Regions from separate parts of the Pseudoalteromonas sp. MEBiC 03607 genome, predicted to be linked through region 1. Evidence: riboswitches for the same ligand, from Rfam matches in the RefSeq annotation. Region 1 holds a riboswitch; the other holds the start of a gene.
What was found. Region 1 has a riboswitch for cobalamin ahead of E5N72_RS06370 (ABC transporter ATP-binding protein). Riboswitches for the same ligand answer to the same signal wherever they lie in the genome.
Positions count from the first base shown of each region.

Region 1 (7,492 bases):
ATTAACTTCTGGCGAAGTTAACAGCTGTCACTAACAAAGACCCGTTTGGGTTGTATGGTTAAGTGACTAAGCGTACACGGTGGATGCCTTGGCAGTTGGAGGCGATGAAGGACGTATTAACTTGCGATAAGCCTAGTCAAGCTAGTAAAAAGCGCTTGAGACTAGGATTTCCGAATGGGGAAACCCACCTGCTTGCAGGTATCTTACACTGAATACATAGGTGTAAGAGGCGAACGCGGAGAACTGAAACATCTAAGTACCCGTAGGAACAGAAATCAACCGAGATTCCGGAAGTAGCGGCGAGCGAAACCGGACCAGCCCTTAAGCTTATTATGTGTTAGTGGAACATTCTGGAAAGTTTGACGATACAGGGTGATAGTCCCGTACACGAAAATGCATCTTAAGTGAAATCGAGTAGGTCGGAGCACGTGAAACTTTGACTGAATATAGGTGGACCATCATCTAAGGCTAAATACTCCCAACTGACCGATAGTGAACCAGTACCGTGAGGGAAAGGCGAAAAGAACCCCTGTGAGGGGAGTGAAATAGAACCTGAAACCGTGTACGTACAAGCAGTAGGAGCCCACTTGTTGGGTGACTGCGTACCTTTTGTATAATGGGTCAGCGACTTATATTTTGTAGCGAGGTTAACCGATTAGGGTAGCCGTAGGGAAACCGAGTCTTAACTGGGCGTATAGTTGCAAGGTATAGACCCGAAACCCGGTGATCTAGCCATGGGCAGGTTGAAGGTTGAGTAACATCAACTGGAGGACCGAACCCACTAACGTTGAAAAGTTAGGGGATGACCTGTGGCTAGGAGTGAAAGGCTAATCAAACCGGGAGATAGCTGGTTCTCCCCGAAATCTATTTAGGTAGAGCCTCGGACGAATACTTACGGGGGTAGAGCACTGTTAAGGCTAGGGGGTCATCCCGACTTACCAACCCTTTGCAAACTCCGAATACCGTAAAGTACTATCCGGGAGACACACGGCGGGTGCTAACGTCCGTCGTGAAGAGGGAAACAACCCAGACCGCCAGCTAAGGTCCCAAAGTCATAGTTAAGTGGGAAACGATGTGGAAAGGCCCAGACAGCCAGGAGGTTGGCTTAGAAGCAGCCACCCTTTAAAGAAAGCGTAATAGCTCACTGGTCGAGTCGGTCTGCGCGGAAGATGTAACGGGGCTAAACTATGCACCGAAGCTGCGGATTCATACTATGTATGAGTGGTAGGGGAGCGTTCTGTAAGCCGTTGAAGGTGACCCGGGAGGGTTGCTGGAGGTATCAGAAGTGCGAATGCTGACATGAGTAACGATAATGCGGGTGAAAAACCCGCACGCCGGAAGACCAAGGGTTCCTATCCCATGTTAATCAGGGTAGGGTAAGTCGACCCCTAAGGCGAGGCCGAAAGGCGTAGTCGATGGGAAACGGGTTAATATTCCCGTACTTGGTATAATTGCGATGGGGGGACGGAGCAGGCTAAACAAGCATGGCGTTGGTTGTCCATGTGAAAGTGAGTAGGTTGGTGACTTAGGAAAATCCGGGTTGCTAAGACTGAGACACGAGACGAGCCACTAAGGTGGTGAAGTTGTTGATGCCATACTTCCAGGAAAAGCCTCTAAGCTTCAGATTATACCGAATCGTACCCCAAACCGACACAGGTGGTCAGGTAGAGAATACTAAGGCGCTTGAGAGAACTCGGGTGAAGGAACTAGGCAAAATCGTACCGTAACTTCGGGAGAAGGTACGCTCCTATCTGTGATGAGACTTGCTCTCTAAGCGGACGGGAGCCGCAGTGACCAGGTGGCTGGGACTGTTTATTAAAAACACAGCACTGTGCAAAATCGCAAGATGACGTATACGGTGTGACACCTGCCCGGTGCCGGAAGGTTAATTGATGGGGTTAGTTTTCGGACGAAGCTCTTGATCGAAGCCCCGGTAAACGGCGGCCGTAACTATAACGGTCCTAAGGTAGCGAAATTCCTTGTCGGGTAAGTTCCGACCTGCACGAATGGTGTAACCATGGCCACGCTGTCTCCACCCGAGACTCAGTGAAATTGAAATCGCAGTGAAGATGCTGTGTACCCGCGGCTAGACGGAAAGACCCCGTGAACCTTTACTACAGCTTGGCACTGAACATTGACCCTACATGTGTAGGATAGGTGGGAGGCTTTGAAGCAGAGACGCTAGTCTTTGTGGAGCCGTCCTTGAAATACCACCCTTGTAGTGTTGATGTTCTAACGTTGGCCCCTAATCGGGGTTACGGACAGTGCCTGGTGGGTAGTTTGACTGGGGCGGTCTCCTCCCAAAGAGTAACGGAGGAGCACGAAGGTTGGCTAAGTACGGTCGGACATCGTACGGTTAGTGTAATGGTAGAAGCCAGCTTAACTGCGAGACAGACACGTCGAGCAGGTACGAAAGTAGGTCATAGTGATCCGGTGGTTCTGAATGGAAGGGCCATCGCTCAACGGATAAAAGGTACTCCGGGGATAACAGGCTGATACCGCCCAAGAGTTCATATCGACGGCGGTGTTTGGCACCTCGATGTCGGCTCATCACATCCTGGGGCTGAAGTCGGTCCCAAGGGTATGGCTGTTCGCCATTTAAAGTGGTACGCGAGCTGGGTTTAGAACGTCGTGAGACAGTTCGGTCCCTATCTGCCGTGGGCGTTTGAGAATTGAGAGGGGTTGCTCCTAGTACGAGAGGACCGGAGTGAACGAACCGCTGGTGTTCGGGTTGTCATGCCAATGGCACTGCCCGGTAGCTACGTTCGGAACTGATAAGCGCTGAAAGCATCTAAGCGCGAAGCAGGCCTCGAGATGAGTTCTCACTAGACTTTTAAAGTCTCTGAAGGGCCGTTGAAGACTACAACGTTGATAGGCAGGGTGTGGAAGTGGTGCGAGCCATTAAGCTAACCTGTACTAATTACCCGTGAGGCTTAACCATACAACGCCAAACGCGTTTTATGACAGCGTAACAGACAGAAGTTAAGACACTAAAGTAGACATTTACTTGATATCAGAATTCCAGATTTTAGTTAATTGCAAAAGCGATTAACAAACCAAATTTGCTTGGTGACAATAGCGTTTTGGACCCACCTGACCCCATGCCGAACTCAGTAGTGAAACGAAACAGCGCCGATGATAGTGTGGCATTTGCCATGTGAAAGTAGGACATCGCCAGGCTCCTAATTCAGTCGCAAGACTTTAAATTAAAAATAATAAGAAAATTGAACAGAATTTTCTTGGTGACAATAGCGTTTTGGACCCACCTGACCCCATGCCGAACTCAGTAGTGAAACGAAACAGCGCCGATGATAGTGTGGCATTTGCCATGTGAAAGTAGGACATCGCCAGGATCCTAATTAAAGAAAGCCCGATTCGAGAGAGTCGGGCTTTTTTGCGTCTGGAGCTGTCAGCTTTCAGCCGTCAGACGTCAGCTGAAACACAGAGACATCAGTGGTTAGAGATTAGATGTCAGAGTTGTTATGTAACTGAGTCACCAACAGCAACAAAACCCCGTAGGAGGCACTTCAGTGCCGAATCAGACCATAACAAACACATTCATGGCTAAAGCCATTCCTACAAGTACACTTTACCTAGAACCTAGAACCTAGAACCTAGAACCTAGAGCCTAGAGCCTAGAGCCTCCGGCAGAGGGAGACGCAGCACCAAACAACCCCACCGCGCGACTGATCGCTGACGGCTGAAAGCTGATAGCTCTCTGTGTTGGGTTTCGCTGCGCTCTACCCAACCTACGCCAGAGCTTTAAAACTTTCCTCTTTCTAACTTTACTCTCGCTAACTCACTACAAACCACAGTGCCCCTTGCTTCCCTAACGTTGTTATGCGATAAAGCGTTTATATTTGTAATACAATTAGGGTTTACTGTGTCTCGTAAGAAAACAACCAAGTCAAAAGGTTCTTCAGGGTTAAATCGTAAAAATAGTGAAGCATTCATCGCTAAGTTCTCATCTCATCCTGATACGCATCTATGCCCATCGGGTTTAATGTATAAAGTGATTGATGATGTTGCAGGGGATCGCGTGACAGAGTTCGATACAGTGGTCATTAATCAACGTATTATGCTTGCTGATGGCAGTGTCATTGCCGACAGTTATAAAGCGGGTATGCCAGAGGTGTTTGCTTTATCAGAAGCTATAGAAGGGTTACGAGAAGGTTTGTTATTAATGAATATCGGCTCTCGCTATGAATTTGTGATCCCCCCAGAGCTTGCTTGGGGTAAAAAAGGTAACGGCGGAAAAATTGGTGCGAACGCAGTGCTGCATTTTGACGTTCGGTTGATGCGTTTAGCTTAATTCTTCTCGCATAAGTCCTTTAGCATAACTCGACAGAGTATTTGAAACGCGTTAACGTTCACTACTGGTTACTGAGGAACATTATGGACGCATTTACTTCACGAGTTTATTTTCTTCGCCATGGCGAAATTGCCACACCGGGTATTCTTTCTGGGCAAATCGATGTTGATTTATCAAAGCATGGTCTTGAACAAATGCGCCAAGCCTCTGCTGAACTGTTGAATTTAAATGCTATATATAGCTCACCGCTAAAGCGTTGCTCAGTCTATGCTGATTTTTTAGCAAATCAACACACATTGAATGTTCAGTATTTCAATGCGCTGAAAGAGTTTAATTTTGGTGATTGGGATGGCCAAGACTATCAGCAGCTTTGGCAGCAAACCAGTAAACCTCATATCGGTGATTTTTGGCAGCATCCTTGGCAGGTAAAAGTACCCAATGGTGAATCAATGGCTGACTTTTACGCAAGGGTAGAAGCTTGGTGGCAAACGTTTTTAAACTCATTGAGTGAAACTAAACATACTCAGTCATTGGTAATCAGCCACGCTGGTGTAATTAAACAAATTCTTGCTATTGTTTGCCAGATGCCAAAACAGTCAGCCACGCATTTAAATGTTTTTCACCTCCCTTATGCGGGACTTGTTACACTCGATGTATATATAGATGAACAAGGAAAAACTTGGCCAAAAATTGTTTTTTAGCCATCTAGAGTGATATTCATTGAATTATTTACTTAGCCCGCCATAATACACATATGCTATGGAATGGAGTGAAATTCTCCAGCTGTTCCCGCAACTGTAATCCATCATAAGTATGGTCAGCCAGATACTTAGCACTAACAATTAATCATCGAGCGGGTAAACTCACGTCATTTTCTGGTACTTATCAGTGCTTTCTTGTGCGTTGTGGTTGCTCGCCAAGAGAGAACAAGCTTGCAACAAACTAGCCACGGCTCTGCGCCATTAATATCAGTCTCTGATTTAAGTTGGGGTATTGCGAATAAAACAATACTTAAATCAATTAGCCTTGAGTTAAAAGCTGGGCAGTTTATAGGTTTACTTGGCCCTAATGGTGCAGGTAAATCAAGCTTACTGCGTTGTCTTTATCGTTACTTGAAACCTCAGCAAGGGGCTGTGTTGCTAAACGGTGAAGATATCTGGCAAATCAGTGCTGATGAGTTTGCAAAGCAGGTTGCTGTAGTTTTACAAGAGTCTCCATCGCAGTTTAATTTGTCTCTGTTCGACGTGGTGAGTTTAGGGCTAACACCTCATAAGCGACTTTTCAGCGGCACGTCTATTAACGATAAGCAGCGAATATATCAAGCGATTGAGCAGGTTGGTTTGTCTCATCATAGTGAGCAAGCATTCGACTCGCTCTCTGGTGGTGAAAAGCAAAGAGCACTCATTGCACGTTCTATCGTACAGCAACCTAAGCTTTTGATCATGGATGAGCCTACCAGTCATCTTGATGTTAAATACCAAATTCAAATAATGGAATTAGCAAAGTCCCTCGATGTGACTGTGCTTGCCTCTTTTCATGACTTAAATCTTGCAGCGAGTTTGTGTGATGAATTACTGGTAATTGACGAAGGGCAATTGGTTTGTCAGGGGCAACCAAAAGCGGTGCTTACTGAGCAGCTGTTGAGCGATGTATTTGGTGTCTGCGCTGCGGTGTCTGCTCATCCGCAATCAAACACCGATAAGTTTATCCCGCATATAACTTATTTTTATGGCTATCAGACACAGGAGCATCAAAATGACTGATGCAATGCGTTTAAGTATCTGTGCTGTTGTTGGGCTTATTAGTTGTTTTTTCGCTCTGAGCTTTGGTGCTGCAAACACACCATTGAGTGAGGTACTAAATGGCCTGTTTAGCCAAGGTGGTGATGAATTCGTGCAGCGGATTATTTGGCAGTTACGCATGCCAAGAACGGTGCTGGCATTTTTAGCAGGATCTGGACTGGCTCTTGCGGGATTAATTTTGCAAACCGTAACCCGAAACCCGCTTGCTGATCCTTACTTGTTTGGTATCTCTTCAGGGGCTTCATTTGGTGTGGTGTGCTTTATAGCCCTTACTGGTGTGAGTTTTGGCTTTAGTATGTCAGTTGCTGCATTTGCCGGAAGCTTACTCTCAATGCTGTTGCTCATTGCTATTGCTGGGCGTCGACATGTTGGTCAAGTTGAAGCCATGTTACTTGCCGGCGTTGCTTTATCCTTCTTATTTAGCGCTCTGACTAGCCTGCTGCTTTATTTTAGTGATCCTCAAGCAATTACAGCTATTTTATTTTGGACAATGGGCAGTTTTTCTCGGGCGCAGTGGGGCACTCTTTGGCTGCCGTTTACCGTTATTATTGCCTGTATGACTTTGATGATTGCATTTCGTCGTCAGCTTAATGCAATGCTACTTGGCGATGAAAGTGCTGCGACTTTGGGGATTCATGTCCAACGCTTTCGGATCATGATGCTGCTGCTAAGTTCATTAATTACAGCGGTGCTTGTTGCTCTATGTGGAGGCGTTGGTTTTGTAGGTCTGATGATCCCGCATATTGTGCGCTACTTTTCGCCGCAAGGCAGCAGTCATAACTTAGTCATGACATCCTTGGTCGGTGGCATTTTTATGGTGTGGGTAGATGTGTTATGCCGAACCTTATTGAATAACCAAGAATTACCCGTTGGTGTGATCACTGCAGCTATCGGCAGCGTGTTCTTTTTATTCTTACTTTATTTTCGTAAACAGAGCAGGTAGCTAATGTTTAATATCATGCCAATTAACCAGCAGTTTTCAGCTGTAATACAACAAAAGATAGACCTTAAAACGAAGCCGCTTGGTGCTTTAGGTCAGCTTGAGAGTTGTGCTAAACAATTAACGCTTATTTTTTCAAAGCAGCTTGATAGTGAGCAGGCGCTACTTGCCTTTAAACCAGTTATTTCAAAGCCTTCTCTGGTTGTATTTGCAGGCGATCATGGTGTGGCAAGTCAAGGTGTGTCAATTGCTCCTAGCACTGTTACATCACAAATGGTGGCAAACTTTGCAGCTGGAGGCGCTGCAATCAATGTATTTTGTCGCCAGCTTGGTTGGCAGCTCGAAGTTGTCGATGCCGGAACACTCACTACAGCACATGATAAAAGTGTGCATAACCAGCGTTTAGGTGAAATCACTGCCCCACTGAATACTGAAATG
Region 1 covers NZ_SRRY01000001.1:1,396,365-1,403,856, forward strand. Annotated here, with positions in the region: rRNA gene E5N72_RS06345 (23S ribosomal RNA) at 57-2,941, shown strand; rRNA gene rrf (5S ribosomal RNA) at 3,066-3,180, shown strand; rRNA gene rrf (5S ribosomal RNA) at 3,239-3,353, shown strand; gene E5N72_RS06360 (FKBP-type peptidyl-prolyl cis-trans isomerase) at 3,884-4,312, shown strand; gene E5N72_RS06365 (histidine phosphatase family protein) at 4,396-5,013, shown strand; cobalamin riboswitch at 5,026-5,164, shown strand; gene E5N72_RS06370 (ABC transporter ATP-binding protein) at 5,245-6,075, shown strand; gene E5N72_RS06375 (iron ABC transporter permease) at 6,068-7,057, shown strand; gene cobT (nicotinate-nucleotide--dimethylbenzimidazole phosphoribosyltransferase) at 7,061-7,492, shown strand, end outside.

Region 2 (7,492 bases), 2.2 Mb from region 1:
GGATAAAACCTTCGCCAAAATCGAAAATGCTTATCGTAACTCACTTACTTCTAATATGGGCCGTAAGTGGAGCTTACTACTAACCATGATTTTGGCCGGTGTTGCCAGCTTTATGCTATTTCAAAAAGTACAATCAGAGCTTACGCCAAAAGAAGACCGGGGTACTTTCTTTATCATGATGAGTGGGCCTGAGGGTGCAAGTTATGAAAATAACGCAGCCAACATGGCGAAAATTGAAGAACGTTTAATGCCTTACTCAGAGTCTGGCGAATTAAGCCGAGTGCTTGTTCGTGTGCCTGGCTGGGGTGGTCAAGGTGGTGTTGCTATCATTGGCATGGCTGACTGGGATAAGCGTAAGCGCTCAACCTGGGAAGTAATGGACGAGATAAGCAGTAAAATGACCGAAGTAACTGATGTGCGTGCGTTTGCAATTATGCGCCGTGGTATTGGCGGCGGTGGCTCATCACGTCCTATTGAGTTTGTACTGCAAGGTAACGATTACGACCAACTAGCCGATTGGCGAGACCGCATTATTAAACGTGCAGAGAAAAACCCTGGTTTGGTAAGAATCGACCATGATTATAAAGAAACATTCCCGCAGTTTTTAATCAACATTGATAAAAACAAAGCAGCGGATTTAGGGGTTTCGGTGTCTGATGTAGGCCGCACTCTCGAGACCATGTTGGGGCAGCGCCGCGTAACAACCTTTATTGACCGTGGTGAAGAATACGATGTGATACTAAAAGGTACTAAAGAAGACTTTGCGAACCCGACCGATATCTCAAATATCTACTTAAAATCACGCAGTGGCGAATTAGTGCCGCTAGATAGCTTAATTAGCTTAAAAGAAGAAGCCACAGCATCACGTTTAAATCGTTATAACCGTATGCGCGCAATTACGTTAAGTGCAAACTTAGCCGATGGTTATACCCTAGAAGAAGCGCTTAACTTCTTAAATCAAGTTGCCGCTGAAGAAAACGACATCGATGGTGCAATTGACTATAAAGGTGAGTCGCAACTGTTCTATGAAGGCGCATCAGCAATGACCTATGTGTTTATTCTTGCGCTCACAGTAACTTTCTTAGTTCTTGCTGCACAGTTTGAAAGCTTTATTCACCCATTTGTGATTATGTTGACTGTTCCGCTTGGCTTAGTCGGCGCATTATTTGGCCTTTGGTACACAGATCTCACTCTGAACATTTACAGCCAAATTGGTATCGTAATGCTGATTGGTTTAAGCGCGAAAAACGGTATCTTAATCGTTGAGTTTGCCAACCAACTGCGTGATAAAGGCGTTGAATTTAACGAAGCGATTACCCAAGCGGCAACGCAGCGTTTACGCCCGATTATTATGACCTCACTGACCACAGTGATGAGCTCGGTACCACTGGTACTTGCAAGTGGCCCGGGTGCAGAGAGCCGTATGGTAATTGGTGTGGTGGTATTTACAGGTGTAATAGTGGCAACCTTACTAACTCTATTTGTTGTGCCAGCAGCATATACTGCCCTAGCCCGTAATACTCAGTCGCCTGAGTATTTACAAAGCAAGTTAGAACAACAAGCTAAAGACAAACCGTTGGAAGAAATTTAGAACTGTCTTTAAGCAACAATAAAACGCCGTCTTTACGGCGTTTTGTTTTTTCGGCTATAGTCAGCAAAACAGTGAGGGAATAAACGATGGATAACAACATACAAATAGCTACTTTTGGCGGTGGCTGCTTTTGGTGTATTGATGCTGCATTTAGACGAGTGAAAGGCGTGCTTAATGTCAGTTCTGGCTATGCAGGCGGTGAAATTGAAAACCCAAGTTATCAGCAAATATGTACTGGCTTAACGGGTCATGCTGAGGTTGTTCAGCTCGATTTTGACAGCAGTATTGTGAGCTATAATACCCTTCTTGAAATGTTCTTTACTTTACACGATGCCACACAATTAAATCGACAAGGCAACGATGTAGGCACACAGTATCGTAGTGTTATTTATTATCATACTGAGCAGCAAAAAGCTGAAGCGCAAACAATGATAGCAGCTTTACAGAAGCAAATTCGTGAGCCAATTGTCACTGAGCTTAGCCCAATATCGAACTTTTACCCAGCAGAGCAATATCACCAAGACTATTACAATGAAAACCCGAATCAAGGTTATTGCAGTATCCTTATCGCGCCTAAACTTGAGAAATTCGGTCAATACTTCGCTGATAAACTAAAATGAAAAAAGCTCGCTAAGTAGGTAGCGAGCTTTTAGACGCAGAACTAATAATTTTCCTTATTATTAGAACTGATAACGGGCACCTACAAACAAGCGGCGCTCGGCCGTGTTGTAGTAATAAAATTCGTCGTTGATGTAATCACCATCTAGGTCTGTACCATAGGCATCAACGGCGTTGTACTCTTTATCGAATAGGTTTTCTACACGTAGTGACACAGTTAAGTTGTCAGTTGCTTGGTAGTGACCAACTAAATTCCATAACGTATACGAAGGTAAGTGCGTTAACTTGCCATCACGGTCACCACGGTATTGCATATCAATACCGGCATCAAAATCACCCCATGCTTTATGTAATGACCAATTCACACTGTGGTTTGACACATAGGTTAGTGACTGACCGGTTTCGGTATCTTCAGCAGAGAGGTAAGTGAAGTTAAAGCTGTGATCAAAGCCAAACACTTGGTTTTTAAAGCTAAACTCAACACCTTCATGGCGAGCTTCGTTTATATTAGTGGGGATCCACTGCCCTGATGCATTTGGCGCCCAGGCGATTTTTTTGTCGATTTCGCTGCGGAAAATCGCAATATCAAGGCTAATATCATTCACATTGAGTGATAGGCCTAGCTCTTGGTTATCTGATGTTTCAGGGTTTAACTCTGGATTACCCGAGCCTGGATAATATAGGTCATTAAAAGTTGGAGATTTAAAACCAGTACTTTGACTTACACGGAATGTGGCGATGTCATTTAAGTGATAGCCAACAGCGGCTGTGTAAGTGGTTTCATCACCAAACTGCTGGTCATCATCTTGGCGAACAGTTAGGTTTGCAAGTACTTGTTCATCATCATAATAAGCGCCAATGAACGCAGCGAATACTTCACGGCTGTCTTTTAAGTAAGTACCTGAGTTAGTGTTTACTTCATCTTTATACCAATTTAAACCGCCGCTTAGTGTTAATGCTTGATTGAAAAAGTATTGGCCATTGTAATCAATTTGCTCACGCTCAGTTTCAAACTTATCGACCACCGTTGCGCCTGTGTAATCAATACGTGAGTCATCTGAACTATCACTTGATATGGCAATATCGATGGCATGGCTGTGTTTGTCGAAAGTTTTTTTCCAGCCTAATGATGCTTGGTAATTTTCGAACTCACCTTTTTCTACCGTGCTGTCTGCTGGGCTATAGGCACTATCGTATTGTGCTTCGCCTTCTGAGTATTGTGCTTGCGCTAAAAACTCACCTAGTTGCTCATTTTGATAACCTAGATTAAAGCCAAGGTTTTTGTTCTCGTAGCCGTCTTCATCTGGCGCTAAACCTTGCAGCACATCAAAGCCATCTGTTTTTTCATAGCCGGCATTAACAGCAACATCAACGCCCGCAAACTGACCGCCTGTCGCCACTTGATACTCTTGATAAGCATCTGAGCCAAAAGTGACATCTAAAGTCGTATTTTGTGCTTTACGCGTAATGATATTGATCACACCCGCTAGCGCATCAGAACCATATACAGCAGCACGTGAGCCTTTTACTACTTCAACACGTTCAATACTGTTTAAAGGAATATTGCTAATACTTTTATAGCCAAGTGTTGCTGATCCTGTACGTACACCATCAATTAAAATAAGCGTATGGCGAGAGCTTGCACCACGTAGTGAAACACCTGAGCTTTGCCCAAAACCACCATTGGCATTAATTTGAAAGCCAGCTTGAGTTGCCAGTAAGCTTGGTAAGTCACGAACATAACTTGCCTCAATATCAGCACGGTCAATAACTGTAACACTAGCTAATACATCATTAATTGATTGTTCGAATTTATTGGCAGTAACTGTGATGTGCTCGATTGATTGCTCGTCAGCAGATACAGAAAAAGACAACGCAGCAGCAATCGCTACGCCTAACGCAGATTTATTTAGCATGATATCCCCTAGCCTGTGCCCACCGCACACGCAAATAGTAAGTTACTTCAAGGCCGGTCTCCGGACTCTGCGTATGTATGGCATACACATTACCGTTGCGGGGGCAGTGTTGGCATTGTTTTCTCCCTGAAAACGCACCAACTTCCCGATTATCTTGCGACTATTTCACCCTTTGAAATAACACGTATCTTTGTAGATACAGCAAGCACCTTGAAAATAGGCTGCTATTGTGATGATTTTAGGGAAGAATGTCAATGGACGGCTATACCGCTAAAGACAAATTTTAAGCTGTAAGCCGTAAGCCGAAAGTAAAAAAGCCAATCAGCATGCTGATTGGCTTTTATCAAACAAATAATTACCAGAAATACTCATGAGGTTTTGAGTTTCCTAACGGAAAAACAATTCCTTCTGGGTCAGCACCATTCATCACACGCTTGCAAAGTGCTTTATTTAAGCGTCTTCTTGGCTTAGTCATCGTCATTTTTACCCACCAACTTGGTGTTTGTTGATAAAAATAAGTACTGTGTGGACCTGTGTATTTTCTGTTTATTTTACCGTATTTATTACGGTCAATTGTTTTGTTTTTTACTGACATAAATATCCTCTAGCTGAAAATAGCTAGAAGATATCTTTTTCTCTGTAACCTAATATTCGTCTCATGATACGCTCCTTGTAAAGCTCAGAAACTTACTGGCTTACAGCTTAAAGCCATAAGTTTTAATCGCGGAAGTTTTTGAACTGGAATGGTTGACCTAAATCAGCAGTACGAACAACTTGCATTGCTTCTTGTAAATCATCACGTTTTTTACCAGTTACACGTAATTCTTCACCTTGAATCGCGGCTTGTACTTTGATTTTTGAGTCTTTAATTAACTTAACGATTTTCTTCGCTACGTCTTTTTCGATACCTTGCTTAAGTGCAACGTCACGCATTACGTATTTGCCGCTACGTGACTCGTCTCTTAATTCAAGGCTAGATACATCCAAACCACGCTTTGAAATTTTTGCTGCAAGAATGTCAAAAAGTTGCATCACTTGCTGTGGTGCTTCAGCTTTTAACTTAATTACTTTGTCACTTAGTTCGATTGATGCATCAACACCACGAAAATCAAAACGCGTCTCTAGTTCACGCTTTGCATTATCTACTGCATTCTGCGCTTCGTTCATTTCTACTTCAGAAACAATATCAAATGAAGGCATGGGGTTCTCCTAACATAGTCTTTTTTAAATTCGTTTATGGTTGGCAATTATAACGCTTATTTGTCGATTCTTTCTATTTTTATCCGATTTGTTCAGGTGCGATGCAAAAATTGTTTGATATACTGGCCATTCAATTTCGGCATTTTTAGGGGTTATTGTGACAAGGCGTGTTTACCAAGTTATCTTCTTAGCCAGCATTATTGGCTTTACGATTTTATTTGCCAAAGAAATTAAAGGGGTTGGCAACCTGTTTCCTCACGTCGATAAAGTAGCGCACTTTGGTATTTTCTTCATACTCGCTTTGGTGATGGACAAGGCATTTAAGTTACCTCTAATGGTACAAATTTTACTGTTAGCAGGCTACGGAGCCGCCATTGAATTTATGCAAGATATGCTGCCTTATCGCCAAGCCTCAGTTGGTGACTTTATCGCTGACTTTATTGGTGCTGTAAGCTATTTTGCTATAAAGCTTGGCTTTCATTTAGGTAGTAATCAACGTAATGGCTAATTTATTAGTAGTGGGTGATGGCGCAATAGGCCTGCTATTTAGCCATTTTTTATCTGCACAACATGACATCACATTACTGACTCGTAAGCCAACCCTGACCACGCGTTTTTATCAAGCAAGTAATGGCAAATCACATCCTATTAAAGCGCGCCTTATTAATTATGCAGAATTAAATCAATCGCCGCCCTTTGACTTGGTATTAATTACTGTTAAAGCATTTCAGGTGCAAGCAGCTTTTAAGCAAATAAAACCTTACCTTACTAAAAACTGCCAACTTGTTATTTCTCACAATGGTATGGGTAATGTCGATGAACTTAATGCCCAACTGTTAGACACTCAAGGGTTATCGTTTCTAACAACTCGTTTAGCTGGCTTTAAAGCAACGCCCTATAGTGTAAACCACACAGGAAATGGCGAAAGTGTGCTTGGCGCATGTAATGCAGCAGCAACTGAAAAACTCAATGAACTTGAACATCTATTTAGCAGCCTGCCACACTTTTCAGTGAGTGATGATATTCACTCATTGCGCTGGCAAAAACTGTTAGTCAATATTGCCATTAACCCATTAACAGCAATCCATAACGTTAAAAATGGCCAACTCCGTGCACCGCAATTTAGCACTCGCATCATTAATTTACTGAGTGAAGCGTGTCTGGTAGCCAATAAACAAGGTGTTGATGTAAAGCTCTGCGAGGCACTGGATCAAGCCTACTCGGTGATGACTGCAACTGCAGAAAACTTTTCTTCTATGCAGCAAGATATCAGCCATAACCGACAATCAGAAATAGATGCAATTTGTGGTTATGTGTGTGAACAAGGCGCGAAGCTAGGTGTAAAAACACCATATAACCAAGCCATGCTGAGTATGATAAAAATAAAAAGCTAGCTACTAGAGGAAAGAGTAAAGTTACTAGCTTCTGACAATTATTTCAGGCATTAAAAAAGCGCGAACATGTCGCGCTTTTATCACCATCCCTTACGGGCGATACACTTTTACGTTGCTGAAGCCTTCTTCGTGTAAGATCAGCGCTTGAAGCTGACTCATCACACCTTTAGCACAGTATAAGTAATATTCTTTATCTTTTGGTAAGTCACCAAATTTAGTCGCTAAGCGGAAGAAAGGTAAATGCACAACTTCAATACCTTCAAGCTCAAGTGGATTTGCGTCTTCTTCTTCAGGTGAGCGAATATCAACAACAACCGCTCCCTTTGGTAAATCAGATACAGACTCGGCTTCTTTTACTTCTTGCTTAGCTTCGGTGTCGATATCACGGATATCCATCACACGGGCATTTTCAACAACCGTATTTAACACGTCAAAATCAAATTTAGCTTCTTCGGCAAGAATCGTTTTAATTTTGGCTTTAACCGTTGGCTTTTTAGAAATCACACCACAGTATTCAGGCATGCTTTCTGCCATTTCTGCGGTACCAATTTTACGAGCAATATTAATAATATCTTGCTTGTCGTGTTGGATTAACGGGCGAATGATTAAAGTTTCAGTTACACGGTCAATCACACTTAGATTAGCCAGTGTTTGGCTTGATACTTGGCCAATACTTTCACCTGTTACTAATGCTTGCACACCTAACTTTTCTGCAACTTGGCTACCTGCACGCATCATCATACGCTTAAGCACCACACCCATTTGACTGTTTT
Region 2 covers NZ_SRRY01000001.1:3,548,221-3,555,712, forward strand. Annotated here, with positions in the region: gene E5N72_RS16115 (efflux RND transporter permease subunit) at 1-1,591, shown strand, start outside; gene msrA (peptide-methionine (S)-S-oxide reductase MsrA) at 1,678-2,211, shown strand; gene E5N72_RS16125 (TonB-dependent receptor) at 2,272-4,125, opposite strand; cobalamin riboswitch at 4,159-4,313, opposite strand; gene E5N72_RS16130 (hypothetical protein) at 4,481-4,720, opposite strand; gene E5N72_RS16135 (YajQ family cyclic di-GMP-binding protein) at 4,843-5,325, opposite strand; gene E5N72_RS16140 (VanZ family protein) at 5,483-5,833, shown strand; gene E5N72_RS16145 (2-dehydropantoate 2-reductase) at 5,826-6,719, shown strand; gene thiI (tRNA uracil 4-sulfurtransferase ThiI) at 6,810-7,492, opposite strand, start outside.
Region 2: another riboswitch for cobalamin. It lies ahead of E5N72_RS16125 (TonB-dependent receptor); the one in region 1 lies ahead of E5N72_RS06370 (ABC transporter ATP-binding protein).